One region of the Paenibacillus sp. FSL F4-0087 genome, then DNA from elsewhere that is predicted to be linked to it. Evidence: a T-box and tRNA genes for the amino acid it is inferred to sense, from the RefSeq annotation. Region 1 holds a T-box; the other holds one or more tRNA genes.

Region 1 (15,251 bases):
CCAATCTATCAAGCAGGTACACTGAGCGGTAATCCGCTGGCTATGGCAGCAGGTTATACCACACTCAAATTGTTGACACCGGAGGTCTATGATCGTCTGGAGACATTGTCTGCACGCTTGCAGGCTGGGTTTGAAAAGAATGCAGCGGAGACCGGCGTAGCCATAACAATTAACCGTGTTGGTTCGATGGTATGTCCATTTTTCAGTGCAGTTCCAGTTACAAATTATGATATTGCCAAAGAAAGCAATCTGGATCAATTCCGTCGTTACTTTGCGGCCATGATTGATCAGGGTGTAAGTGTTGCTCCTTCCCAATACGAAGGTATGTTTGTCTCTGGCGTGCATACGGAGCAGGATATTGACGATACGATTGAGGCGAACCGTAAGGCTCTTCAATCACTATGACCATTAAAAGTTGGAAACGCCGTGGGGAATGGCTTGAGCTGATGCCAGGCAAAGCGGTGACAGGCAGTTCAGACAGGCAAACGGCTGCAGAACAATGGCTCTTGTCTGAGCTTCAGTTACCAGAAAAAATGTTGCGTCAGCTAAAGACCAACCAGGGCATACAACTCGCAGGGGACCGGCTTCGGCTGGCCCTTTTTGCGTCTCAGCCGATCGATGTTGAACCGCGTTGGGCGGATATCGATGTCCTGTATGAAGATGACTTCTGTCTGGTTGTGCACAAACCGGCCGGAATGAAGCTTCATCCCGATGGAAGCCGGACGGATCAAGCAATTACGCTGGATCACGCGGTGGCCTCCTATTACGAAATGAATGGGGTTCAGGCGAATGTACGCCATGTTCACCGTCTGGATGAGGACACAACTGGGCCTGTTTTATATGCCAAAAATGCTTTTGCTCTCACCAAACTGGATGAAGCCATGCGGCGTAAAGACATTGGACGGCATTATGTCGCCATTGCAGGCGGTAAGATATCCACGGAGCTGAATAGGATTGATGCTCCGATTGGGAAGGACAGGCATCACAAGCAGCGCAGACGTGTCTCTGAAGGTGGGCAGGACGCTGTAACTCACGTAGAGATCGTGGAGGTATGGGATAGGGCGACCCTTATCAGGCTGACACTGGATACAGGGCGCACACACCAGATTCGGGTGCATTTAAGTTATGTGGGACATCCCCTCGTTGGAGATGAGTTATACGGAGGCAGAAGGGATTCTATTGGTCGGCAGGCGCTCCACGGTGAGACACTGATTTTTAGTCATCCACTGACAGGGGCACGAATTGAAGTGGCAGACCCTTGGCCACAGGATTTCGAACAACTGGCACAACGTAAAGGCAAGGACCAATAAACTGGGAAGGTTTGCATAAAAGGTGGCATGCTCATCTCATTCAAGGCATATAGATGGGGTAACGAAGGATTTGGACCATGGATCAGTCCCATGAGAAGGATCATGGTGAACATATGCCGAAAGGAGGACGCCACCTTTGTTGAATCAACCTTATGGTTTGCGGTTCGATATTTATGAGCGCGTTCATTTGTCAGAGGGAGTCCCTGCAATTGAGGAACTGGAGGAAATTGAGTTATATCCCCGCATTCAGGTGATAGGTCAGGATGATCATGCAACATTGCGAGGCCATCTTTTGCTAACAGGTGCGTATCGGGGAGAGAACGAGATCTCGGAGGAACTCAAACATTTTATTCCGGTGGAGATCACGGTACCCCTGAACCGGGTAAGATCGCTTGAGGATATTTCCATTGAGATCGAAAATTTTGATGTCGATTTGTTATCCAACCGAAGTCTAAACATTACAGGGGTATTGTCACTTCGCGGTATTGAGGGCTTTCCCGTGGAGGAACCGCAGGTCTGGTCAGCAGATGAGTTTACCGTTGTACATTCGCCCGACCCTCAGCAGGGCGACCGTTCCGCTGAAACAGAGCAGACAGGCAGCTATCCCAATGCTTTTGCTCAGGAGTATCTGCTTCAACGGAGCGAAGAGGAGCTGCAGCAGGAACATCTATTTCAAGCTTCTTCCGAACCGTTTCAGTCCTGGCAGCAAGGGGATGGGAACGCGGAGCAAAGCAAAATAGTAGCTGAAAACGAAGAGTCCTCGTCCTTGAGGGACAAGGAGGATGAAGCGCAAGCGAATGTGTTGTCCGATACGCCTTCTCCAGTTTCGTCTTTTTTGGCGGAGACAGCCGACAGGTTGGCTTCTTACCCTGAATCGGAGCCTTTGCTTCCTCTGGCTGAAGAGCAGTCTGTTTGGTCCGAGCCTTCCGTCGAGACCTTACATACGAACTTAAGGAATTCGGAGCAGGCCGATTCCAAACTGGAACTGCAGCATTCGGATGAACTGGCAGCACCGGACGTATGGCATTTTGAATCTGCTCGATCTGAACCAAAGCAGGAGGAGCACGCAGTTGCAGATGTTCCGGCAAGTTCGCAGTCAGAGAACTGGCAGGATGTCTTTGCAGCGTCTGAATCGGAAATTTCGGAGGAAGACAGACCTCCTCTTGAAGCGGTAGAGACGAATGAGCCCGCTGAAAAAGAATCGTTTATCCCTGAACCTGTGGCTGAGACGGAAGACAAGCCGGAGCTTAAGGTTGCTTTTGGCAGCAAGAGAGAATCTGCACTCAAACAGGAAGAGGGCGTAGGCATCTCCTCCTTGTTATCCTCTGGCAGAGTAACACGGGAGGCGGAGGCAGAACGAGAGCAAGAGGCACTTGCTGGAGTCCTGCAGGAAGAAGCATATCAGCCTGAAGATGTCGAGTGGAAGAACCTGTTTCTCGGCACCATTGTCGACCAGACCCCGTTCCGTAAAGTAAAGTTATGCATTGTACAGCGTGAAGAGACGCTCGATACCATTGCAGACCGATATCAGTTAAGTACCCGAGAGCTCCAGTTGTATAATCGTCTTTCCGAACAGGTTGTGGAAGAAGGACAGATTCTATATATCCCTTAACCTGTAGGCAGGTTTAATGACCATTTCGACCCGTGATCCCTTGAGGATGGCGGGTTTTTGCTTTGTCTGCCCTCAACCTGCATTGCAGCGCGCTTTTTCCGCTGTTGTCAGGTTGACTATCGGGCACGGGCAGGGTATGATGTGTTTAGGTTTTTTGAAGAACAACGTGGATCGGGAGTAGTAGACAGTATGACCTTTCAGAGAGCGGAATTGTAGCGCTGGGAAATTCCGTAGGAACCAACTGATCGAAGTCGCCCGGGAGTTGCCTGTTTGAATACAAGGGATGAGTAACTTTAGTATCATTCATTCCTAAGGTAGGATGGGCCGGTCGCAGCCGTTATCTGCTTGAAGTGTCACGTAAGTATAGAAGGGGTAGTTTATCTTTCTATCTGCGTGAAACAAAGGTGGTACCGCGAAAGCTAACCTTTCGTCCTTTGATGGATGAAAGGTTTTTTTGTTTTTTGGCGATGATGAATAAGTAACGGAGGAATGACACATGTCTGAACAAAAAAATTCAGCTGCAACAGAAATGCCAACCACATATGATCCGAAAGCTGCGGAACAAAAATGGTATTCCACTTGGATGGAAAATGGATATTTTAAGGCGGGTCAGCGTAAAGATGCTGAACCTTATACGATTGTAATTCCACCCCCGAACGTAACCGGAATGCTCCATATCGGGCATGCGCTCGATTTTACACTGCAGGATATTCTGATTCGTACCAAGCGGATGCAGGGCTATGATGCACTGTGGCTGCCGGGATCTGACCATGCAGGTATTGCTACACAAACTAAAGTAGAGCAGAAATTGCGTGAAGAAGGTCAGACTCGTTATGATCTGGGACGCGAAAAGTTCTTGGAGAAGGTATGGGACTGGAAGGATCAATACGCAACAACCATTCGTCAGCAATGGGGCAAAATGGGCTTGTCGCTCGATTACTCACGTGAACGTTTTACACTGGACGAAGGTCTATCCCAGGCTGTACGTAAAGTGTTTGTTCAACTGTATGAAAAAGGCCTCATTTATCGAGGCAAACGAATTATTAACTGGGACCCGGTGAACCGGACTGCACTGTCCGACATTGAGGTTGAATATAAAGAAGTTCAGGGTCACTTGTACCATCTGCGTTATCCGCTCAAAGACGGAAGTGGGTATGTTACAGTAGCGACAACTCGCCCGGAAACGATGCTGGGAGATACGGCAGTTGCTGTTCATCCGAAGGATGAGCGTTACGCAGATATGATTGGCAAGGTGCTTGTTCTGCCTATTATCGGACGCGAAATTCCGGTTATTGCAGATGAGTATGTGGATAAAGATTTCGGAAGCGGCGCCGTGAAAATTACGCCTGCTCATGATCCGAATGACTTCGAAGTGGGCCTTCGTCATGATCTGCCACAGATTACGGTGATGGATGAGACGGGTACGATGAATGCCGAAGCAGGCAAATATCAGGGACTGGATCGCAGCGACTGCCGTAAGCAGATTGTTGCCGACCTGCAAGAACAGGGCGTATTGATCAACATCGAGGATCATACGCATCAGGTTGGACACAGCGAACGTACAGGAGCTGTCGTTGAGCCGTATTTGTCGACACAGTGGTTTGTTGAGATGAAGCCACTCGCGGAAAAAGCGATTGAGAAGCAACAAAGCGGTGAAGGGGTTCATTTTGTTCCGGATCGTTTTGAGAAAACGTATCTGAACTGGATCGAGAATGTTCGTGACTGGTGTATCTCTCGTCAATTGTGGTGGGGTCATCGTATTCCTGCCTGGTACGACGAGGAGACTGGAGAAGTTATTGTATCTGCTGAAGATCCGACAACATTGCCAGAATACGCTGGACGTAAGCTGAGACAGGATGAAGACGTTCTGGATACATGGTTCAGCTCCGCATTATGGCCATTCTCTACATTAGGCTGGCCGGAAGATACGGAAGATCTGAAACGTTATTACCCAACAAGTGTACTCGTAACAGGGTATGACATTATTTATTTCTGGGTGGCGCGTATGATCTTTACCGCTCTGGAGTTCACGGAAGAGGTTCCGTTCAAGGATGTGCTGATGCACGGTCTTGTTCGTGATGCAGACGGACGGAAGATGTCCAAATCGCTAGGCAATGGTGTTGATCCGTTGGATGTGATTGAGAAATATGGTGCAGATGCAATGCGTTACATGATCTCTACAAGCAGCACTCCGGGTCAGGATCTCCGTTTCCGCTGGGAGCGGGTTGAACAGGCTCGTAACTTTGCCAATAAAATCTGGAATGCATCGCGCTTCGCTTTGATGAATCTGGAAGGGTTCACCTATGAAGATCGTGATATTAGTGGAGACCTTGGAACAGCGGATTACTGGATTTTGCACCGCCTGAACGAAACTTCTCGTGATATTACGCGTCTAATCGAAGCATATGAATTTGGAGAAACAGGCCGTTTGCTGTATAACTTTATTTGGGATGACCTGTGTGACTGGTATATTGAATTTGCGAAGTTGTCCTTCTATGGGGAAGATCCGGTTGCCAAGAAGAAAACACAATCGGTGCTTGCTTATGTGCTGGATCAGACTATGCGCCTAATTCATCCGTTCATGCCGTACATTTCGGAAGAGATCTGGCAGCATCTGCCGCATGAAGGCGAGACGATTACGTTGGCTTCCTGGCCGGTGTATGACCCTGCGTTGGAGAACCCAGAAGCGGTTGCCGAGATGAACCTGCTTATGGATACCATTCGTGCAGTGCGAAACATCCGTGCAGAAGTAAACGTACCAATGAGCAAGAAAATTGAATTAATGGTGAAAGCGAACAACGCAGAGACATCCAGCATCATTGAACGCAACAGCCATTACATCAAACGTTTCTGTAATACGTCCGAGTTCGACAGCGGCCTGGATCTGAGCTCACCGGATAAAGCAATGACTGCTATCATTACTGGGGCTGAGCTGTACTTGCCGCTGGCGGGTCTTATTGATATTGATCAGGAAGTGGCTCGTCTGGAGAAAGAGTTGCAGAACCTTGAGGGCGAAGTACTCCGTGTGGAGAAAAAGTTGGCGAACGAAGGCTTTGTTGCCAAGGCTCCTGCCAAAGTTATTGAAGAAGAGCGCGCCAAGCAAGCGGACTATTCCGATAAACGGGATAAGGTGATTGCACGAATCAAGGAACTGAAAGGTTAATATATTCGGGTCGGATGGAGTGCTTCTGCGCCATCCGGCCGCTTTTTTCAACCAAACTCAAACTAAAGGTGAATCATATGACGGAACTTAACGGGACAGAAATAGCATCTCCTTTACTTACCTATGACGAGGCTGTGAACTGGATCAATGGCCTTATTCCTTTTGGCATCCGACCTGGATTGGAACGAATCGAGGGATTGATGTCATTGCTGGGCAATCCTCACCAGCGTCTCAAATTTATTCATGTCGCGGGAACGAACGGCAAAGGTTCGACTTGCGCTTTTTTGACGTCAGTGCTTCTTCAGGCGGGATATGATGTTGGAACGTTTACATCCCCTTATATCACCAAATTCACAAACCGTTTTCAGTACAACGGTGAGGATATCCCGGAAGAAACGTTGCTCAAACTTTCAAACCGGCTTTATCCATTGGTTCAAGAGATGGCTTCAACTCCCCTTGGATCACCTACGATGTTTGAGGTGTCTACAGCAATCGCCCTTCTGTATTATGCGGAAGAGTGCTACCCGGACATTGTGGTATGGGAGACAGGGCTCGGGGGAAGGATGGACGTAACGAATATTGTTACACCCGTGGTATCGGTCATTACTAATATCGGTATGGACCATACGGATGTACTGGGAGATACGATTGAGGCGATTGCTGGAGAGAAGGCAGGTATTATTAAGGCGGGGGTACCCGTTGTTACCTGTGCCACGCAGCCAGAGGCTGTGAAGGTGATCCAGGAGACGGCAGAGCGGCTGCGTTCAACCGTGTATCTGGCGGGAGATCGTTTCTCCTATCATAGACTGGACAGTGATGAGAACGGACAATCTTTTCATTTTACAGGACCGTTCCGTGATCTGGACGCTCGTATTCGCATGCAGGGTGTACATCAATGCGACAATGCAGCGGGCGCACTTATGGTACTGGAGTTGCTTCGCCAATACATGGCATTTATGCTGGATGATGAAGATATTGCGCTTGGACTGGAACATGCCTTCTGGGCAGGACGGTTCGAGAAAGTGGTTGATCAGCCCCGCATTATTCTGGATGGTGCACATAATCCGGAGGGGGCCGAATCGCTGGCCAAGAGCATTATCGACGTATATCCTCACAACAAGTTAATTTTGATGATGGGCATGCTGGCGAATAAGCATCACGAAGCGTATTTGCAGCATATACTGCCACTAGTGGATACGCTGATCCTGACCGAGCCAGATTTCCGACGCAAAATGGATGCAGCCAAATTGCTGCAGCTCGTCGAACGGGTACGTCCCGCCATTGCGAAACCGGAGCTGGAAATCATCGTCGAGCCCGAATGGGCAAAGGCACTTGATCTATTGAAGTCACGGACGGAAGCGGAAGATCTGGGGGTGGTGTCCGGCACATTGTACCTGATTGCAGATGTGCGGGCAGCCCTTTTGCATCAAACCGATTCTGAAAAAGGTTGGTGAAAGTTTTGTTAAATACATCGGAACACGTTCATTTTATAGGGATTGGCGGATATGGCATGAGTGCCATCGCGAGAGTTATGCTTGAGATGGGGTACACCGTTACCGGATCGGATGTCGCTTCACAGGAGTTGACCGAGAAGCTGGCAGCCAAGGGAGCGAAAATATATATCGGACATACGGCAGAGCACGTAAATGGGGCAGACCTGGTTGTCTACTCTACGGCAGCTCCAGCTGATAATGTGGAACGGGTGGCAGCTGAAAAGTTGAACATCCCGATTCTGCATCGCGCCCAGATGCTCGCACGTTTGCTGAACGAGCGCAAAGGTGTGGCTGTAGCCGGTGCTCATGGCAAAACAACCACGTCATCCATGATTGCACTTGTTATGGATAAATGTGATACAGACCCGACATACATCATTGGCGGGGAAATCATGAACGTGGGGACCAACGCCAAGGCAGGCCAAGGCGACTGGGTCGTTGCCGAGGCAGACGAGAGCGACGGTTCATTTTTGCAGTATCACCCTTGGCTCGGTATTGTAACGAATATTGAAGCAGATCATCTTGAGAACTACAACAGTGATTTTGAGGAACTCAAAAAGGCTTATGTGCAGTTCCTGAGTCAGATTCGTCCAGAAGGCACGGCCATTGTGTGTGCTGACGACGAGAATGTTCAAGCCATTTTGCCTGAGCTGAAATCACGGGTAACCACATACGGCATTGATTATGCTGCTGATTATACGGCAACAGATATCGTGCTTGGCGACCGCCGAATTTCCTTCACGATGAGCCATCAGGGCAATGTGCTGGGTACGGTGGAGTTGTCAGTCCCAGGTAAACATAACGTTTATAATGCCATGGCTACGGTTATTACCTGTCTCGAAGCAGGTATTCCATTTGAGAAAATTACAGCCGCTATTATCCAGTTCCATGGAGCGAAACGCAGATTCCAGGTGCTGGGTGAAGCACGTGATATGTTGATTATTGATGACTATGCTCATCACCCGACTGAAATTGAGGCTACAATCAGTGCGGCCAAAGCAACGGGGAAACGTATTATTGCGGTATTCCAGCCTCAGCGTTACACACGTACGTTCTTCCTGCTTGATGCGTTCAGTCGTGCCTTTGCAGAAGCGGATGAGGTTCTCATTACCGATATCTATTCCCCTGCGGGTGAAAAACAGATTGAAGGTGTTCACTCGGCTAGACTGGTTGAACTCATTGTTCAAAACAGCAATGCTTCTGCGCGTTATCTGCCGACAAAGGAAGAAGTTGTTGCAGATTTGCAGAACCGTCTTCAGCCAGGCGATCTTGTGCTCACGATGGGTGCAGGTGATATCTGGAAAGTTGGCGATACACTTGCCAAAGGGTTGAATTAATTACAATTGTAAAACCGTCTGACTTCATTGCGAAGCAGGCGGTTTTTTGCATGAAATGGAATGTTTCAGATTCTCTCCGCATATAGCTGTTATAAATGGGACAAAGGAGAGGGTACGGGGTGAGCAATGCTAGAATGACGTTTCGCTTTGGGGATAACGAGTCGGACAAGCCTGAAAACAAGGGGATACCCACATCCAGCACATTTGCAGCTTTGAGTGAAGAAATTCCGCACAGTCCAACACCAACACCAACGCAGTTGAATACAGCGCCTTCATGGACACCAGAGGATATTCCCGGTGACTGGGGAGAGACGATGCTGACAGGCTCCACTGTACCTGAACCTTACCAAAGAACGGACAAAGATTCGAAACTCGATGAGCCTGGATACAGTTATAATCATCTAACTGCGTATCCCGAAGATGAGGACGAGAACAGGTCGGACGAGAATTATGGAGGCCATGATTGGCTTGCAAATAGTGAACACTCTTATAAGCGAAATCGTCCCCCGAGGGGCTGGAAAATGATTGGTTCAGTAACGGGTGCACTTGTAACCGGGGCCCTCTTCGGCATGGTTATTCTTTCTTTTTTTAATCGGGAAGGGGCCGTGGATCCTGGGAGCAAGATCCCCGCCAATCAGGCGGTATCGACTGTAACAGGTCAGCAGGGAGTGGCAGGTTCGGAACAGCAGATTCAGGCAACAACTACAGGCGGCAGCTACTATGCACTGCAATATGGTGTATTCAGTTCTCCTGAACGCGCAGAACAGGCGAAGGTGGAGCTGTCCCAGGCAGGCATAGCGGCAGGCTCCGATCCGGAGGATGGTAATCGGGTATATGCAGGCATTTCGGCTGACCGTGAGGAGGCCAAGCTGCTCAGCTCAAGGCTTAAGGCCGAAGGTGTGGAGCTGTACGTCAAGGAAATTGTCAATCCTGAAGTGAACCCGGCAGTATTCGGCGGAAAAGCAGAGGATGTACAGCATTTCTTCGCAAGCGGGGCGGCTTTGGTTGAACAACTGTCTACCCTTTCGATCCAGCAACTTGGTCAGTCCGTTCCTGAAGCCGTTTCAACCGAAACGATGACCTCATTACAAAATCAGCATCAGCTCTGGCTGACCGGTTTGAATAGTATTGCACCAGGTTTGAGTGCAGACGTACAACCCTATGTATCCGCGATGGAAAAATCGATGGCGAGTGCGGTAACGGCAATTGCCGAATACAACAAAAATCCGGCTAATGTGCATATGTGGTCTGTACAGTCCGATCTGATGGAATATGTATTACAGCAAAAAAAATGGCTTGAAGCGATAAAACAGTAATTACCACTTTCCCATAACACGGCCTTGAAATACCTATCCGGCAAGGAACTGGAAATAGTTCCCCTTGCCGGATTTGTGTTTGTATTGACGTACAAAACCCCGTATAATAATGTGGGTGTCAAAAAATGGCGAGGGAAGATCACCGATGAAAAAAAACTTCGGCATGTTATTGCTGTTTTTACTGCTCGGCTGGCTGGCCGGTGCGTGGATCGCCAAGGCACTGCAGCCTGTAAAGGCCGTTGCCTTTCTAACGAAAGCCACGACCATTCGTTGGTCGCCGCAGGCTGATCTGGATATTATCAGTTATGATATTTCACTTCAATTTCAAATGAGCCTCCTGAGTCTGATCGGTATTATTGCTGCTGTATGGCTGTATCGCAGGTTATAGGAGAATGACGAATTTTGACGAAGAAACTAAAAAAAATGATATCTACTAGCGTGATCCGACAGGATGTCGCCGTAGCATAAGGGGCCGGTTATTTTGGATAAAACACAACAGCGTCGCATTATTCTGGCTTCCACCTCGCCGCGGCGTAAAGAACTGATCGCATCACTCCATCTAGCTTTTGAAGTAATACCAAGTCACGCTGATGAAGATACACCCCCGGAATGGACTCCCGAACAGACGGTACAGGAGCTTGCGATGCGTAAGGCGCTTGCCGTTTATCGCGGGCTGGAAGGCCGTGAACAGGATGCTGTTATTGTTGGTAGTGACACTGTTGTCGTTCTGGACGGTGATATTCTTGGTAAACCCGTAGACGAAGCGGACGCTGAACGAATGTTATCTCGTCTACAGGGGCGTGTACACCGTGTTTTCACGGGAGTAGCTTGTATCGATGCAAGTAATGGACAATCCATGGTTCAGTACCGGCAGACCGATGTAACGATGAAGGAACTGTCTGAAGCTACGATTCGTGCGTATGTTCAGACTGGAGAGCCTTCGGACAAGGCAGGATCATATGCCATTCAGGGCATTGGTGCTTCGTTGGTAGAACGTGTTGAAGGATGTTATTTCAATGTGGTGGGCCTACCATTGTCCTTGCTTAGCGATATGCTGGATGGATTCGGCGTACATGTACTGCCACGTACATGAAATTCCGCAATTGACGATCTGAAAAGAGGGAATATATGGAGTCGCCTCAATATATGATGCGCGACATCCCCCAGGAAGAACGCCCGAGAGAACGCATGATGGAATACGGGGCGGGCGCCTTAAGCCATGCTGAATTGCTGGCGATCTTACTTCGAACTGGTACAAGACAGGAATCCGCAGTGCATATGGCACAGCGGATTCTGACCGAAGCGGGTGGAATTCGCTCGTTGATGGATTTGAGCCTGGAAGAATTGACTGCGATGAAGGGAATCGGCATGGCCAAGGCTGTACAGCTGAAAGCCAGCATTGAGCTTGGTCATCGAATTGCGAAGAGCAGACTTACACAGTCAACTTCAATTCGTACCCCTCGTGATGCGGCCGACATCCTTACTGAACAACTGCGTTACTTGCAGAAAGAACACTTTGTGTGTCTTTTCCTAAATAGCAAAAACCACATTATTGCCCAGGAAACACTCTCCATGGGTAGCCTTAACGCTTCGATTGTTCATCCGCGTGAAGTGTTCCGGGCTGCCATCAAATGCAGCAGCGCCTCTATTGTGTGCGCACACAACCATCCCAGTGGTGATCCTACGCCTAGTCCAGAGGACATCCAAATAACCAAAAGACTGATCGAGGCCGGTGCAATTGTTGGCATAGATGTGCTGGATCACATTATTATCGGAGATGGAACGTACGTAAGTTTGAAGGAGAAGGGCTTAGTATAATATAATGGTTGGCGTTGATGTTTTCCTATGAATGTTGACGGCGTTGTCCGTAGAAGATAGGTTCACTTTACTAATGCAAAACAATGCAACACAAAACAAATGCGAATATTAGCTCCACCACTATGGTGGGAATGAAAATGAAACGCTCTTGATTCACTGGGGCGGCTATATGAGGCAGAAAAGGAGATTACGTCATGTTTGGTGGTTTTACGAAAGATTTGGGTATTGATTTGGGGACAGCGAATACGCTGGTTTATGTACGTGGAAAAGGAATTGTGGTGCGCGAACCTTCGGTTGTCGCTATACGGACAGATACAAAAAGCATTGAGGCAGTAGGTGAATCTGCCAAAAAAATGATTGGACGTACACCAGGTAACATTCGTGCCATTCGTCCAATGAAAGACGGCGTTATTGCCGATTTCGATACAACGGCAACGATGATCAAATATTTCATCCGTGAGGCGCAGAAACAACGCTCCATGTTCCAACGTCATCCTAATGTGATGGTATGTGTACCATCGGGGATTACTGCAGTAGAACAACGCGCGGTTGAAGATGCAACCAAACAGGCTGGAGCACGTGAAGCCTATACAATTGAAGAGCCTTTTGCAGCTGCCATTGGTGCAGATCTGCCTGTATGGGAACCAACGGGTAGTATGGTTGTCGATATTGGTGGTGGTACAACGGAAGTGGCTGTCATCTCTCTTGGTGGTATTGTAACAAGCCGTTCGGTTCGTGTAGCGGGTGACGAGATGGATGAATCCGTGATTCAATACATTAAACGCCAGTATAATTTGATGATCGGTGAACGTACATCGGAGCAGTTGAAGATGGATATTGGATCAGCTATGCCGCTTGAGCAAGTGGAAACAATGGAAATTCGTGGACGCGACCTCGTTACAGGCTTGCCGAAGACGATTACGATTACTTCGGATGAAATCAGCGAAGCTCTGGCGGATACGGTGAATGCCATTGTTGAAGCTGTAAAAGTAACCTTGGAGAAATGTCCTCCTGAGCTGGCAGCAGATATTATGGACCGTGGTATTGTTCTCACAGGTGGCGGCGCATTGCTTCGCAATCTGGACAAGCTGCTTGCTGGTGAGACAGGAATGCCTGTTATCGTAGCAGAGAACCCGCTCGATTGCGTTGCAATCGGAACAGGTAAAGCGCTTGAGAATATTCATTTGTTCAAGAGCAGAAGCAGTTCGGCAGTTCGTTCCAAACGTTAATTGATATACGCTTTGCTTGGTTCGCTTCACGACCAAGGAGCATGATATCAACGAAGAGGACCCGGTTAACCCCGGGAGAGCTATTACCCGCATACCCGGGGAGAATCAGCTGATATTCTCGATGGGACTATAAGTCTGACAGTCTCCCCGCCGGGCATGGCTCGGAAGAGAATAATGGATGTTAGAGGGTGGTCGAACTGTTTAAACTGCTGGGTAACAAAAGACTTTTTGTTTTGCTGGTGGGCCTTGTTACATTTATCGCGTTAATGGGCTTTACGCTCGGTCCGCGAACCGCTCTATCCTGGCCGGAGAAATTCCTGAAGGATTCAGTCGGATTTGTACAATACGTATTTTACAAGCCCGCTTCTTCTGTAGCGGGCTTTTTCAAAGATTTGGCGAACATGCGTACGGTATATCAAGAAAATGAAGAGCTTCGTATTGCGATGGGTCACTATACCCGGGATCGGCTGAAATACAATGATATGGAGCAGGTGAATGAACAGCTCCAGAAAGCGCTCAATTTTACCGAAGAACAAAAGAATCGGTATAACTACGGTTCACGAATTGCTCAGGTCATCAGTGCTAACTCTGACCCGAACAGCAGAACGATTAATATCGACATTGGTGAAAATGCGGGAATTAAGGCTGGAATGGCTGTCACTTCGCAAGAGGGGCTGGTTGGGGTTGTCAGTCATGTCAGTTCATACACGTCAACCGTTAACCTGTTAACATCCATGGATGCTAATGATCCTACTTCCAATGCCATTGCAGCTACAGCGGTTGGTAAAGAAAAAGTGTTTGGTATGATTGAGAGTTATGATCCAAAGACCGGCATGCTCAAAATGACCAAGATCTCGGAAGATTCAGATATCAAAAAGGGTGATGAAATCATCTCCTCCGGGATTATCAACAATTTTCCAAAGTACATGCGTATCGGAGAAGTGCAGAAGGTTGAAGTTGGGGAATATGGCTTGACACGGACTGCGATTATTAAGCCATATGCAAGCTTTCTGGACTGGAAAGAGCTGATTGTGATTATCCCACCTGAGGTAAAAGAATAATGATAACGCGCAAGCAAGTCTTATTCCTGTTACTGTTCATTTTGTTCATTGTTGAAGGAACGATCCTTCCGCTGCTCATTCCTTCGGCTTGGCAAATGCGTATTTCTGCCAACCTGGTCTATATCGTGATTTTGTTTATTGCTGTATATCATCATCGGCACACGGCGTTGGTGCTTGGCATATTATTTGGACTCTTGCACGATGTCGTATTTTACGGCGAAATGATTGGACCATACGGATTCTCGATGGGATTATCGGCATATATGATGGGACTTATTTTTCAAGCGCCGCGCGCACCACTGCCGGTTATGGTTTCCGTCGTCCTTTTGGGAAGTCTGCTGAATGACACCATGTTATTCTTTCTGTACAAGCTCTTCCAACTCAATCATGTGACATTTGACTGGGCACTGCTTGAATACATGATTCCCAACTTGTTCATTCATTTTGTGTTCGCGCTGATCATTTATGTTCCTCTTCGGAAACAACTGGAGCGAATTGGTAAGAGAAAGAGCAAAGCACAAGAAGCTTCTTGATACATTTATGGAGTGAGAAGCAGGAACTTGGGGACCCGGGCACGAAATGTAATGAGATGGGAGGGACAGGCTTATGACGGTAAAATCGAATCACGTAACGATTAAAGGCATCCGAGACGGCCTGGTTTTCCTGTTGGACGATCAATGTGAATTCGAGGAATTGCTCTACGAGCTCCGCTATAAGCTGGAACACAGCCATCAAAATATTTTGACCGGACCGATAGTTCATGTGGATATCAAACTGGGCAACCGGGAAGTGACGGAGAACCAGAAAGAAGCAATTCTTGATATATTGAAACAAAAAGGGAATTTGCTCATTCGTTCCATAGACTCACCGGCCCTTAAACCAGAGGTTAAAGGGCCGCCGCCAATTGTAACT
Region 2 (15,251 bases), 710 kb from region 1:
TGATTCTCCTGCTGGATAATCTCACTCAGATGACGTACAAGATGTTGCACATGTTTAGCGATAATATCTGCGGATTCCTGGGTTACCCGTGCGTACATTTCAAACAACTCTGCATCGGATTCGGCATAATGACGTTTACGAGCGATTAACACTTCTATATATACTTTCAAATGACGTGTTCCCTCACCGTTGTAACTCTGATCCTTAGCTATTGCCGTCAAAGGCGCGATAATCTCATCTTCGAGCCATTGTGCGGTCACGCCTTCAAGTAATTCTTTCTTGCTTTTATAGTGCCTGTAAATCGTACCGTGACTAACTCCAAGCAATTTAGCGACATCCGTAACAGATGTTTTGGCAACACCGAAGCGCCGGAGAGTTTCCTGCGTTGCTGCGATAATTTGTTCCTTGGTTAAAAATTCAGAAGTTTTGTCTTTATCCATATGATTAAGATGGTTGCACCATCCCCTAGTCACCTCCGTTGAAATTAGATTAACATACCGAATAACAAATGACAAATAATAATTTTTGTCATTTGTTATTCTTGATAATTTTATATGTACGAGCGTAAAAAAAAGAGCCCATTTAATATGGCCCTTATCCAAAGTTTTAATGTTTCTCTTTTTCTAGAACACGAATTTAAACAATACGAAGATCACCGCAAGTATCCCACCGAGAATTAGCCAATTGCTGATTTCCCACCAAATGCTTTTCCCTCCGGCTAATAGCTGTTGTTCATTTTCTTCATGACGCTGTTTGTGTGTATGTGATTCGGAGGCATGGGGCGGCTTGCTGAAGTCCATCATATACATTCCCCTTTCCAGCAACTTTAATCTTATTGTTCCAGTATAACCCATAATTGAGTGAGAATTTGATTATTCTTTGAAAAGTATTATTGAATAGACAATTCTTCTTCTGTGACCCATTTATGATTCTTCACCGGATCTCCGCCTGTGGTCGGGGTGTAATCAACCATATATACCGTCGTTTGCTCAACGGAGTCAATCGTTGCCTTAGCCCCTTTCATTCCTGGCATGTGGTCAGCGTTCAGCACAACCTCTGTTCCTGCTGCATACGGTTGATCCATATGGTCCTGAATTTCCTCTTGGATGACCCATTTATGGTTTTTCACAGTATCTCCTCCTGTGGTTGGTGTATACGAGACTGTATACGCTATTGTCTCATAGGCTCCCACAATGGTCGCTTCTGCACCCTTCATTCCAGCCATATGGTCCGTACTCATCACGGCCTGGCTGCCCACAGGATATGTTGGATTTTTCTTTTCCTGAAGCCCTTCCGGTAATTCTCCCGAATCCGAGTGGTGCATCTCTCCTGTGCTCGCTGTATGACTGTTACTACTGCTATTATGCTGCTCAGCATTCTTGCCACATCCACTTAACATCAGACTGCCCGTGATCAACGTAGTCAGCAATATCATTGCATACTTTTTCATGAGTTGCACTCCTTTGAACTTTCGATTTCTACTCTTATAATATACCCCATATGGGTATATTTCAATCGTGATCGATTTCTTTATCTATTTTTGTATATCGCAAAAAGAATTAAAAACATATCAAAAAACCTCCGATTTCTCGGAGGCCTTCAGTATGTTGAACATTATTTTAGAAAGATGCTTCAGACTTCAATAGTGAGGTCCAGAACAAAACCGTTTTATTCGCTCTGGCAAAGATTAGGCTAGTCCCACGGTAACATTAACGTTCCCTTTGATGCCTTTGGAATATGGGCAGTAGTCATGAGCAAGTTTGACAAATTTCTGTGCTGTCTCTTCATCCAGACCCTCAATTTTAACTTCAAGTTCAACTTCCAGCTTCACACCATTATCCGTAGGGTCCGTTACTAGCATAACTGTAGCCGATACGGTGCTTCTCTCAATTTCGACTTTGTGTTTCTTCAACTGAAACTCCAGCGCTGAATTAAAGCAAGCACTGTAACCTGCTGCAAACAATTGCTCGGGATTCGTAGCTGTCGTTACTTTGCCTCCCAGTTCAGGCGGGGCAGCGACATCAAGCATAAATACGTTATCCGGCGATTGCACAATCCCTTGACGTCCACCTGTATTGATAACTGTAGTTTCGTATAATGTTTTCATGAGTATTGTCTCCTCTGTATGTTTAAATTTTATTTTGTAAAGATGATATCTCTTTTTATTTTGCTAACAATTAGATTGTACACAATTTAATTGTGTTTGTAAATCGTTATTATTAAATAAAAAAAACAACCATTCCCTCATGTAAAAGCAGGAAATGGTTGCTCCGGAATTAATAAATATCTATTAATGATCCGAAAGTTGAATCTATCTAATTTAGTTTAACTTTTACATCTTCTTCTCAAAACCCTCCATCGGTGCAAGCGAATTCTGGTAGTCAGTCCCTTTCTGACTGTCGGTAGTAAAGTGCATGACCTCCCGAAACGAACCTTCCAGATAAGTCTGCATTGCCAAAGGGATACGCAGTTCGTCCATATCAGACGGAGAAATTTGGTAACGAATGCTACCAAGGTCACCTGCTTTTACCTTCTGTACCCATTTCGGCTCGCGAATCAATTCCCGTCCGAGTGCAGCCAAAGTTGCCCCGGCGTTGATAACTTCTTCTGCGTCTTCCGGCCGCTCAATCGATCCAATACCGATCAGAGGTTTTTTGTGATCCAAAACACGAACGAATTTAGTTAAGATCGGCTCCTTGTCATCGGGGTGATTTAAAGATGTTCGTTTGTAACTTCCCATCGACAGATGAATGTAATCAACTCGCGTGTCTGTCAGAGCCTGGGCAAAGGCCAAGGAGTCCTTGAGCTGGATGCCCGGCATATGAATTTCTTCCGGTGAAATCCGATAACCGAGGATGAAAGGTTTATCCGCATGGGCATCGATAACCGATGCAACCTCCTGAATGACTGCCAGCGGAAATCGCATACGATTTTCAAAGCTGCCACCCCACTGATCGGATCGTTGATTGGAATTGACGGAGAAAAATTGCTGCAACAGATACGTATTGGCCCCGTGAAGCTCTACTCCGTCAAAACCAGCTTGTATGGCCCGCAAGGTTGCCCTGCCGAAGTCCTTAATAATGCTTTCGATTTCCTCAGGTGTTAATTCACGCGGCGTCTCCGAGCCGATTGGATGTGCGGCAGCGATTGCACTCGCACTGGTGGGTTGAACACCTCTTAGCGTTTTGGAGTTCGTTTTGCGCCCTGCATGAAAGATTTGCACAATGGCTTTCGTTCCGTCTTTCTGAATGGCCCTTGCAATTTTGGACAGTCCTTTGATTGTAGAATCACTTGCGATGGATAGCTCACCTTCGAAGCCTTTTCCCCCTTCAGTTACGTATGCAACACCCGTAATGATCATACCAGGGCCACCAGCCCGTTCGGCATAATAATCGACTTCATCATTGGTAATTGAACCGTCGAAGAAACTGGACATCGTTGTCATCGGCGCCATGACCACTCTATTTTTTAGCGTAAAACCATTCGCAAATGTATAAGGCTGCAAGAAATTACGATTACTATTTTCCATATATATTCTCTCCCTTTATTAGGCTTGTTCGCCCTTGTCTCTGTTTCATGAGTTATTGTATAGTAGGGTGAAAAAAGAGTATAGTATGCACTTAAAAGGTAGATACTATCTAAAAGGAGAGTGGAATATGGAAACTGCTGAGGAAGTAAACGTTAAACCATTTTCACATGCCATGTCCTTGATCGGCGGAAAATGGAAAATGCATATCTTGTTTTGGTTATGGAAAAAAGAAACATTGCGATATGGAGAATTGAAAAGAGCCTTGGAAGGCATTACGCATAAAATGCTAAGCTCTCAGCTGAAAGAATTAGAGGCCGACCAATTAATTATCCGTACAGAGTATCCACAATTACCGCCAAAAGTAGAATACTCTTTGTCTCGTGAAGGATTAACGCTGATGCCTGTGCTGGAAATTCTCTGCGATTGGGGTAAACAGAATCTTGCTGATTTGCAGAAGAGTTAGTGAACATAGCGCAGCGAAGGATATAGCTTATTTCTTCTAATTTTCGTCCCCCAATTGTCCCCCAAGGCTTCATCATGTCATCTCAAAAAACTAGACAAAAGAAAAAAGCCCTTGCTGCGCAAGGACTTTTTGTTATGATCTGTAGTGGGCTCGAACCACTGACCCCTACCCTGTCAAGATAGTGCTCTCCCAGCTGAGCTAACAGATCATGATATCTAATTGTTTTCCAATCAAGTAACAGTATCATACCAAGTAACCGTGTTCATTGTCAATCGTTATATTGGTAATATTTTATTCGAATTGGTGCACAATAAAGGAAAGATTACCATTTTGATGACGAGGTGACTTCCATATGAGGAACATGAAAGAACGTAAACTGCGTTTATTTATCATAGCCAAAAACTTAGCCTGTCTGATTGCGCTTGTTGCATTAATATACGTTTCTGTCGGTTGTAGTTTGGAACGGGATGAACACACTGTACAATTCCAACAGTTGAAAGTACCCAATGAGGTTAATGATGACCTGCCCGTTTGGCTGGATGTGTATTCCAAGTCTGTTGTGCATGACGTTTACTCCCCACAAGGCAATGTTGAAGTCTTACCCTGAGGAGCATTAAGTCGCATTTCACTCATCTTCGTCCCACTTTTTGGAATATGCCTTCTTGGTCACATAATATAACAAAGCAATCATTCCGGCCGACATCAAAAGTGTGATTGCCATCACTCCCGCCATACCCATGGTTCGCACCTCCTCTCCCAGTATGTTCCAGACTTAACTATACAGGAAAAGCATTTTTTTGTATAATTCAGTCTGATAGCGTAGAGCAGAAAGAAGGTATGGAATTGGCAGCTGAGATTAGTTATGTAACAACTGAAGAACAACTCCAGAAAGCACTGGATATTCGTAATAATGTTTTTGTAATCGAGCAGCAGGTGCCTGCTGACATTGAGATCGATCAATATGATATTATCAGTCCTGATGTGCATCACGTATTGTTGAGTAAAGATGGACAGGCTGTAGCCACGGGGCGCCTGATCTATTACACCAAGGATACCGCCAAGATGCAGCGCATCGCTGTACTCAAATCTCATCGTGCGTTCGGTTATGGACGTGTGTTGCTGTTAGCCATGGAAGAACGGGCACGTGAATTGGGATTAGCCTACTCTGTTTTGGACGCGCAATGCCAGGCGCAGAAGTTCTATGAAAAGCTCGGATATGAAGTGATTTCGGAAGAGCCTTTTTATGATGCAGACATTCTGCATGTTCGTATGCAAAAGAGCTTGTAGATATCCTCTGCGTGCGATATGAAGTTATGTTATGCATACTTTTTTTTGATCCGGACAGGCTAAAGAGGTAACCAGATTCCTATTTGGTCAGATAAGGAGAGTGTGACATCATGGATCAAACGACACGCGAAAGCTTCACAGCAGTTCAAAAAAATGGTGACGGCGATCTGACTGCGTTCCAAACTTCATCTGGACGTGTGCTGGATTACCAACAGGCACTGGCAGAAGTAAAAGCAGGAGCAATTGCAGGTGTGAACGTCTTTAAAGGCAAAGACGGCGAAATGTACATTCGCGGCGACGCAGACGGCGACCCAACCAATAACCTTGATCAACTTCCTATCTTCTAATAGATGTTACGATGCCTAACAAGGCGCCAATCCGGCATTCCGGGTTGGCGTTTTTTACGTTTTAATATTCGGTAAAATATTTCACGGCATCGCCAGCAGGCTGGCTTTTGCGAATGGGTTGTGGTGCCTGCTCCCATGCTTGCAAAATGAGTATACCTTCGAGCGTAGACTTGTTCTCCCATACAATATGCTGCCTGCGCTCAAGCTCCAGCAGTGACTCATGAATGAACGCCTTGCTTCTTCCCGTCTTATTCTCCAGCTCATCCATTCGTGGCACTCTGCGCCGTTGGCCTGCATAATTCACAATTATACGCAAAATTTTGCGTTCAAAATCATTCAGCATATTTCTTCCTTCCCTTCCTTATGGAGTACGGGACGCCATGCCAGAATACCTTGTTCCAGAAATGTTCGGGGTGACCCCTCTTTTCCTGCGGATGCTCTAATCTTCCCTTCCCGTACACTGTTGATTCGAATCTGCCGCTGTGTAATATGCCCTGCACGATCCATGTAGACGAGCTCCACCATCTGACCAATATATTTCCCTAGCATAATCATCCCTCCAATAAGAACATGTGTTTGTTTTATTATTATATGCGAACATAAGTTCTTTATTCAATAACTAAAAAAAGGATTTTTTGAAATAAAAAAACCAGACTCACTCCCTTTCATAGGGAAGTCTGGTTCCTATCCTGCCTTGCTATGCAGATCATCTTCAGTTTAACGTCGATCCGATTCCGTGAATTGTACTTTTTTCAGCTGCTGGGTAGACGGGTTAAAATCAACATTCACAAATACAGCAAATTGTTTACCGTCTTTATTACGTACCCATAACTTGAACTGTTCACGGGACTGGTCTGCTGTTAACGAAGTGCGGCCAATATGTTTGTAATCCAAAATGTCCACGTTGTACTTGGTTTGTGTTTCTTTCACTGCAATGATTCCCCACTTCGCATAATCCGGAATCGCAGTTGCTGAACTGGTTGTTAGTCCACTTAAACTTAGTACCACTGTCATTAGGGCTACGATGAGCATTCTCATTTCATTCACTCCTTGGGGCAATGTTTACGTTAGCCTGCCCTGTAGAAGTTTATTTTACACCAGTAGACGAATGATAAACGTAATCGGTTGCTGGATCGATTGAATCGTACTGATCGCCATCTTATACCGTTCTATTGGTGATTTGAAGCTTATCCCCCAGTCACCATCCAATAAAAGATTTCGCGGTGGTGGATCTTCCGGCTTTTCCAAACCGTACTTTTCTATCAGCTTGTCTTTTCTTTGTTGATCCAACTCACTCGAATAATTTGCATATGCTGCCGTCACATCGCTACATCCAAAAACGACAAGCAGGAGGACACCCCATCCCACCATAATCCAACTTTTGCGCACTCTCAGTTTCTCCTTCATTAATTCAGATAATGACTACCATACTTAACTTCATTCGTCCTGATTGTACATAAATAACACGGGATTGGAAATAACAAATGTAGACTCAATTACATACGCCTTAAGCCTCATTTGCAAAATTATGGGTTTAGCGTATTCGATAAACGTGTAATAGGCCATGACAGCATCACTTCATTATTCTGAGCAATCATTTCGAGGAGGTTACACCCGAATGTTCAAACGTATGGATGAAATCGCAATTGAAATCCCCAATGTCGAGAGACCGGACCCGAATGCAGCGGCAGCGATACAAGAATTGCTGGGTGGTAAATTCGGAGAGATGTCAACGTTGAACAATTACCTCTATCAATCGTTTAATTTTCGTTCCAAAGAAAAATTGAAACCCTTCTACGATCTGGTGATGAGTATCACCGCCGAAGAATTGGGTCATGTAGAGCTTGTGTCTCATGGCATTAACAAATGCCTCAGAGGTTCCACTGAGTACAAAGAGCCTGACGATACACCACTTGGTTCCGTGAAGGATGCGCGTCTCTCCTATCATTTCCTGGCTGGCGCACAGGGAGCAATGCCTTTCGACTCCATGGGCAATCCCTGGACAGGAGCCAATGTCTTCAACAGCGGTAATCTGGTTGAAGATCTATTGCATAACTTTTTCCTCGAATGCGGAGCACGTACACATAAAATGAAAGTTTATGAAATGACCGATCACCCTGCAGCCCGGGCAGTTGTTGGCTATTTGCTGGTACGTGGTGGTGTGCATGTGGTCGCTTATGCTAAAGCGCTTGAAATCGCAACCGGAGTGAATGTAACCAAATTGGTGCCGATTCCATCCCTGAGCAACAAATCCTTTAACGAAGCGTGGAAATACGAAGAAAAAGGCCTACACACCAAGCTGTATACCTATAGTGATAAAGACTTTACTGCGATCAGTCAGATCTGGAAAGGGACACACCCTGAAGATGGACAACCGCTGGAAGTCATTCAAGGCGTCCCTGAAGGATACCCGATTCCGGAAGCTCCTGCAGTGGAAGAAGAATTCGCACCAGGTATTTCGCAGGAAGACTTTCAGGAAATTGCACGTCGTCTGAAGATGGCAGGAAATATTGCGGATTAAGGAAGCTTTATTGTAGTGGATGTATTAGTTGTTGTTGATATGGCATGAAAATGGATTAAGCCCTCGGATCTTGCTGCTTCAGTGGCAGGATCGAGGGCTATTATTGATATATTAAAACATGGATTTAATGCTGTTGATGAACTTTTGCCCTGTGTTTGACTCTGTCAGTGTAATGTCCCACATCACTATATTGGTCACCGGATTTGAACCATCGGATATTACTTTTATAGTCAGTTCATTAACTCCCTTTAACGGAGTTTGAAAAGAGTCAGGATGGTTCTCCCCACTGTTTGCTGATACAACCAAAGAATAAATTTCTGTGCCATCGGCGATAAAGCTTATTGTTATAGTCTCATGGCTTGCTCTTCGGACAACATCGTCCGGTATAGCGAAATAACCTTTCATATTTTTGTATTTTTGATTTAAGAGATATGAAAACTCATTCGTTTTTTGTTTTTCTCTACTGTACAGATTGATTTGAGGCTCGACATTGGTTTGGCCTACTGTAAAACTGGAGAGTTCTTCATCCCATACTACAGCCCCATCGCTCGAAACAATTTCATTCAGTGCAACACTTTTTCCGTCAACGTTATCTAAATAATGATTGAGGCCGCCAACAACAGTGATCGTACCTATTGAAAAAATAATCGCTGTCAGGAAGATTCGAATAAGTCCTTTTAATGTATTCCGATGATGCTTTACTATCCGCTGTGCTCCATATCCAACGGCAGCCCCTATAGTATTAATCAGGATATCGTCTATATCAAACGCACCTAAACGAGAAATCATTTGCAATGTCTCTAACATCGTAATACAGAGAATGAATATGCTGATAAAGCGAATAAACCCACAGCGAAAGAGGAGCGGAATGACCATCCCGAAGGGGATGAATGCTACAAAGTTCCCCATTTCAAAAAACCATATCTTAAAATCTCTCCCCATTGGAAAATGTAAAGGAATTCCTTCAGGGGTTAAGCTGTATCGCCAGCCCTGATCAGGACTGGCCGAGCTTCTATCGAAGCCCAGGAATAAGAAATACAATGTTAAACAAGTATACAAAGATAAAAATGTGATGATGAATTTTCTTGACTTTCCTTGATACAAAATAAAAATCACACCTTCTTTTTTTCAATAAACTTCCACATCATCAAATCATTCCACGCTACAATCTGCAGGACTCACGTTGCTCCTTGATTTCTTGGTAACCCTGAGAGGTTGTGCCGTTCAAGGTTGTTTGCACTGCTGCTTCGTATGAACTTTTCTGAATCACAAAATTACATTGCTTGTTATTGTATTTTATTCAGTAGTGGTATTATAACCTCATCCAATTCTTCAAGCATCTCACTTTTTGTAGGATTTTTCAAAATTCTTTCCAAATCATCCTTTATTACTATTAGATATCGCGAAGGCAATCTTCTGATTAAACCAGTAAGCATAAAATATTCCCACTGTGGATCTTTGGTTTTAAATACATTTTGAATATGAGGAATAAGTTCTTCTCCAAATCTTAAAAGTAAATCTTCTACGGATCTGGCAATGGGCCAATTCCCATCTTGCAACCACTCCATAAGCTCAGGAATGATATCTCTCAACTCTTCATTACTTAATTCACTTAACTTACGCACCGCTTCATAATCATGTTTGTCGCGGGGAAGCCATTCTCTAACATTCAGACCTATCTCCTCTTTTCATCCAACATTGAATTCCTAGATCCTTACTCCTGCTCCGATACTGGCTCAATGTCTTCTACTTTTACTTCAATCTGATCCTGAGTATCCGTCGTTGACATTGCATCTCGCATACGAATGGTCCATGTTCCTATATGCTTATCGAAATCAACATTCTCAATTACAGGAATACGTACTTGCTCTCCGTCTGATGAGTACAATCCAGCCCGGATGGCATCCTCCTCACTCATATGAGCTCCATCTGGATTGGCCGGGCAAGATACAGCAATCGTTTCCGCTCTGGCCTGCCCGGGATAGGGCTGATTTTCCGGGCTGCCATCCGTCCAAATCTCAACATAGGAGCCGATCTGCGGATTAGGCGCATTGGAGAACCATTTTGCCGGATAATACCGACTTTCTCCTTTGTTCGCACCGAAGTCTTCATATGCAGGATCAACCACTAGAATAGAATTGCCATCGCGGGCAACCACATAACCAGTGAATCCATCTTCACTTGGTGTATTCGCTTGAGTTTGCACTGAATTACAATCGATATGTCTTGAACATCCAGTAAGGCATACGATTAGGATTGAGAGCGATATCAGTACTTGACGAAGATGGGACATATGTAAATCCCCCTTATTTAAACCTATTTCTAATTTCAACGTTCAATATATGCTTATAGTTGCATGCAAACTTACGTTTATCATAAACATGAGGGCAACAAAATCACTTCTTTCTGTACTGCTTATACCCATACCTTCCCCAGATCACTAATGCAACGCATAACAAGAGAGCACAGTATCCCCATGTCAAAAACAAAGCCAGTCCCAATCCAATGTTGGCTCCTATATATCCCCCTCGTAACTCCGTATATAATGCATACCCCAATGGGACGCTACCTAAAATAAAAAGTCCGATTAACCATCCGCCCCAACGTTTAACAGATCCCTCTCTATCCTTGGAATTCTTTTGGATGCCTTTAGCCAGTATAATCAACATTAAAATCAATATTAGCCAGGTTATGAAAATGTACAACATAGCTTTTGTCTCCTCTCCTTCAAATTCCCCTTATTTTTGTACAAAGGTTTTCCGCCTGTTTGTCCATTGTACTGCCATCCCGCTTTCGATAAACTGATCACATTCGAACTAAATTGATAATGATTATCATTATCCAATAAGTAACCAGTTACGGGAGGAACCCAAACGATGAAAGCAACACGTAAGCTCGGTACCCTTACACTCATGATTACCCTGATTGGAGCACTGTTATCAGCCTGTGGTAGCCAAGCAGAACCATCCACTACAACCGCTGAAGCAAAATCAGGTGAGTCTACCACCTCTACTCAAGCGGAGTCCGGACAAAGTGAAACCAAAAGTTACACCGACTCCCTGGGCCACACGGTAGAGATTCCGGTTAACGCCAAACGCATTATTTTCACAGGCAGTGATCTTGGAGACTTGCTCGCCCTGGATGTTAAACCTGTAGGAGCGGCCCTGGGGATCATTGGTGACCAGATCGCGTATCCCGAATTACTGGATGGCATTGAAGATGTAGGCGACTTGCAAGGTGATTTGGAGAAAATCACTTCACTAAGTCCTGATTTGATCCTGTTGGATGCTGGCGGCAGTTATTATGAAGAGAACCAATATACCTTGTTGTCGAAGATTGCTCCGACAGTAACCTATGACCGTCTGTCAACCAATGAACGTGTGAAAGTCTTCGGTGACATTCTGGGGAAAGAGCAGGCCGCCGAGGACTGGATCGAAACCTATGCAGAGCAATTCGAGCAAGTACGCAATCAGCTTGATTTGCCCACAGGTGTTACCGCATCCGTCTTTCTCCAGCTTGGCAAAGACATGTACGTAATGGGCAACAGCGCACTTGCCGAAACGGTGTATGATACATTGCAGTTTACCCCTGCTCCCAAAGTAAAAGAATCCCTGATTGATAAAAATGAACCATTTGCCAATATCTCCAGCGAGCTGCTGCCGGAATTTGCAGGAGAATACTTGTTTGTGCTCACGGATCTGTCAGAGGAAGAGCGGAATAACAGTGACTCCATCATGACGACCGATATCTGGAAGTCCATCCCGGCTGTCAAAAATAATAAAGTCTACTATCTTAATACCAAATGGAACTTTGATGATCCAATTACCAAAGAACGACTGATGGACGAGCTGCCTTCAATACTAGGTAAATAACACAACCATTCCCGAAGCGTGATGTTCCTCTGGATAAATCATTTTCCACAGCAGCATGAACTGCAGAAATACTATTGCCCTCCACTTATGACCGGAGCATTCCCTGGACACAGGAGCCCTCCGGTTATTTGCCATTGAAAAAAAACGATTCTTTATATACAATCAACTATAATTGATAACTATTCTCAATAAATACGCCATGAAAAGAGGATTCCGTGTTGAGACGACCGGCCCAGAATACTTCGGAACTTCTGTCTCTATCCTATGCCAACTCTCGATCCCATTTGCTCAGCAATCTGCCGACATCAAACAACTCCTCCGTTTTTGAAAAGCATTCTCTGCTCTCGTTTACATCGGGAAAAGGAACTTTATATATACAGGACATCCCTGTGCCCGTCAAAAAGGGAACCACCTTGCTCCTGCATCCCCGGACTCGGATTCAATTAACCGGCGACGAACAGTTAGACGGAATCCATATCTCTTTTGACGTATTTGCCAGAGGCTGCAATCAACCAGCAACTGCTTTGAACAGTCTTTTTCCTTACGGGCAACCGATTCCTATTCGGCCGTTCGCTCAATATGTTCATTTGCTTGAACAACATGCTGGATTGGAAGAGTACACATCAGATGAGCTGCAACAGTTCAGACAACAGATTATTGTACAGGAATTGATCGTGCTTTTGCTGGAAAACGCCCAGACCGTTCGCAAAAATCCCCATCCGGATGAATCGGTGCGTGCCACCATTCAATATATCGGGCAACATTATACCGAATCACTTACAGTTGAACAACTTGCAACACAAGCCGGTATGGCACGTTCACAATATAGTTCACGCTTCCAGAGCATAACGGGGTATAAACCGCTGGACTATATTACCCGGTTACGAATCGAACAGGCCAAAACCCTGTTGATGCGTACAGATGATCCTTTACGAGAGATCGCTCGCAGTGTAGGGTTCAGCGATGAGTACTATTTCAATCGGCGATTCAGCCAGATGACGGGATGTTCACCCAAACAATATGTTCGTCAGCATCGCAGCGACAGAAGTTTTATATCCACCTGGAACGCATCTATAACTTCTCCTGACACTCGCTCGGAAAACCTATGGCCTGCTCCTCCCGTACAGGCACCATCTGACTCAGAGCATGCAGCTGTTCCATCCTTTCCATCGACTCAACCCGTTGCTGATCACCTTGTGCTTGTGCCATCCAAATCGACATCACACTCTCCCAAAATTGTCACAATGGGCAGTATGGTCGGACACATACTGACACTGGGCATTCGACCTGTTGGCGCAGAGCTCACCATTATCCGTCATCAAGTCGTGTACCGGAATCAATTACAGCTGATTGAAGATGTCGGTGTGATCAACAGTGCTTCGGTTATTGCAGGTCTGGAGCCTGACCTTATTATCTATGAGCATCGATCAGATGCGATGAAAGAATTGCTTGAACAGGTGGCGCCAACACTAACGATTAATCCTGCAAGTAATACCGCCGAGCAGCTGCGCTGTATTGCGAAGCACGTGGGTGAAGAGCAGAGAGCGGAACAATGGATTGCTCATTATGAAGAGAAACACGAACAGATGTGGAGACGGCTGGGCAGAAAAACCGGAACGGAAGAATCAGCCACTGTACTGCTTGATTTGGAAGGAGAATGGTATGTCATGGGGATTCAGGGATTTCCACTAACACTCTATCATCCTCTTGGGTTCACCCCTCCCGAGAGAGTGGCCTCACTGATGAAGAACCAGGTTCGGTTTCTCCAAATTCAGAAGCATGAACTTGCTGATTATGCAGGTGACCGCCTTTTCGTATTAACCTCCAGCCCCCGTCGTCATGACGCCCATCTGCGACAACTTCTCGAACAGACCAGCTGGGCTGATTTACCTGCCTCAGTCCGTGCACACACGTATACGACAAACGCAAAATGGAACTTCGATGACCCAATCACCAGAGATCGTTTGCTCAAAGTCATGCCACGTATTTTAAAGCATCCACTAACTTAGATACGTAAACGTAATTTGCTGCTCCCGCCAACAGGCATAACGTGATATAAAAAAATACAAAAAAAAAACGCCTTCGCTTACTCAGGATAATGAGTAGATGAAGGCGTTAATTTTTAATTTATATACAGCTTTCTTATATTGCTTCCACAAACGCTCAGTTACGTTCAGGCACCAAACTGTGCATAATGCAGACGGCTGTATACTCCACCCGCTTGAAGCAACTCCTCATGTCTGCCCTGCTCCGTGATTCCCTGTTCGGCAACAACAATAATGCGATCCGCATTTTTGATCGTAGCCAATCTGTGGGCAATAACCAGGGTAGTCCGTCCTTCGGACAATTCCGCAAGGGATTGCTGGATCGCCGCTTCTGTCTCCGTATCCAATGCAGATGTAGCTTCGTCCAAAATTAGAATCGGAGGATTTTTCAGGAACATACGCGCAATGGACAAACGCTGTTTCTGTCCGCCGGACAGTTTCACACCGCGTTCACCAATTAACGTATCCATTCCTTCCGGCATGGAAGTGATCAGTGTTTCCATCTGTGCACGACGAGCTGCCATCCAGATTTCTTCTTCTGTTGCATCCAGCTTGCCATACGCAATATTCTCACGAACTGTTCCATCGAACAGGAACACGTCCTGCTGAACAATTCCGATCTGACTGCGCAATGAATCCAGCGTCATGTCTTGAATCTCCTGACCATCGATCGTGATGCGACCTTCCAGCACATCATAGAAACGAGGCAGCAGACTGCACAGCGTTGTTTTCCCTGCACCGGATGGTCCTACAAGGGCCACTGTTTCGCCGGCTTGAATATTCAGATCAATCCCTTTAAGAACAGGCTCCTGGTCCGAATAGCCAAAGGTCACCTGCTCATATCGGATATCTCCACGCAGATGAGATACTGTAGTGGCACCTGGTCGATCTTCAACGTCCGGCGCCATATCGAGCAATTCCGTATAACGTTTGAAACCTGCAATCCCTTTTGGATACGTCTCAATAACGGAGTTGATCTTCTGAATAGGTGTCAGAAACACATTGGACAGCATAATAAATGCAATAAATTGACCGTAGCTCATACTGCCATTAATGACAAACCATGTGCCACATACCAGCACAAAGAGGGATACCAGCTTCATCAGCATATAACTGATGGAAGAGTTCCAGGCCATGATTTTGTACGCGATCAGTTTGGTCTGACGGAAACGGCTGTTGTTTACAGC

The links. The T-box of region 1 lies ahead of MHB84_RS19180 (valine--tRNA ligase). A T-box ahead of a tRNA ligase gene usually reads a tRNA of that ligase, here a tRNA-Val.
Region 2: it has a tRNA-Val gene. The T-box ahead of MHB84_RS19180 (valine--tRNA ligase) is inferred to sense a tRNA for this amino acid. The anticodon was not compared.

The regions. Positions count from the first base shown of each region.
Region 1 is NZ_JBBODJ010000001.1:4,161,489-4,176,739, forward strand. Features, by position in the region: gene hemL (glutamate-1-semialdehyde 2,1-aminomutase) at 1-405, shown strand, start outside; gene MHB84_RS19170 (RluA family pseudouridine synthase) at 402-1,310, shown strand; gene MHB84_RS19175 (LysM peptidoglycan-binding domain-containing protein) at 1,447-2,922, shown strand; T-box leader at 3,081-3,360, shown strand; gene MHB84_RS19180 (valine--tRNA ligase) at 3,419-6,085, shown strand; gene MHB84_RS19185 (bifunctional folylpolyglutamate synthase/dihydrofolate synthase) at 6,163-7,539, shown strand; gene murC (UDP-N-acetylmuramate--L-alanine ligase) at 7,596-8,915, shown strand; gene MHB84_RS19195 (SPOR domain-containing protein) at 9,035-10,231, shown strand; gene MHB84_RS19200 (DUF4321 domain-containing protein) at 10,377-10,619, shown strand; gene MHB84_RS19205 (Maf family protein) at 10,713-11,324, shown strand; gene radC (RadC family protein) at 11,360-12,049, shown strand; gene MHB84_RS19215 (rod shape-determining protein) at 12,244-13,278, shown strand; gene mreC (rod shape-determining protein MreC) at 13,467-14,339, shown strand; gene MHB84_RS19225 (rod shape-determining protein MreD) at 14,339-14,872, shown strand; gene minC (septum site-determining protein MinC) at 14,946-15,251, shown strand, end outside.
Region 2 is NZ_JBBODJ010000001.1:4,872,251-4,887,501, reverse strand. Features, by position in the region: gene MHB84_RS22490 (TetR/AcrR family transcriptional regulator) at 1-440, opposite strand, end outside; gene MHB84_RS22485 (hypothetical protein) at 624-800, opposite strand; gene MHB84_RS22480 (YdhK family protein) at 890-1,450, opposite strand; gene MHB84_RS22475 (organic hydroperoxide resistance protein) at 1,688-2,107, opposite strand; gene MHB84_RS22470 (NADH-dependent flavin oxidoreductase) at 2,333-3,529, opposite strand; gene MHB84_RS22465 (winged helix-turn-helix transcriptional regulator) at 3,657-3,992, shown strand; tRNA gene MHB84_RS22460 (tRNA-Val) at 4,128-4,200, opposite strand; gene MHB84_RS22455 (hypothetical protein) at 4,345-4,599, shown strand; gene MHB84_RS22450 (GNAT family N-acetyltransferase) at 4,836-5,279, shown strand; gene MHB84_RS22445 (DUF3892 domain-containing protein) at 5,390-5,626, shown strand; gene MHB84_RS22440 (hypothetical protein) at 5,688-5,969, opposite strand; gene MHB84_RS22435 (hypothetical protein) at 5,963-6,175, opposite strand; gene MHB84_RS22430 (DUF3889 domain-containing protein) at 6,344-6,664, opposite strand; gene MHB84_RS22425 (hypothetical protein) at 6,719-7,015, opposite strand; gene MHB84_RS22420 (manganese catalase family protein) at 7,245-8,147, shown strand; gene MHB84_RS22415 (VanZ family protein) at 8,259-9,263, opposite strand; gene MHB84_RS22410 (DUF5071 domain-containing protein) at 9,434-9,820, opposite strand; gene MHB84_RS22405 (DUF3221 domain-containing protein) at 9,862-10,353, opposite strand; gene MHB84_RS22400 (ABC transporter substrate-binding protein) at 11,024-12,019, shown strand; gene MHB84_RS22395 (helix-turn-helix domain-containing protein) at 12,235-14,028, shown strand; gene MHB84_RS22390 (ABC transporter ATP-binding protein) at 14,193-15,251, opposite strand, start outside.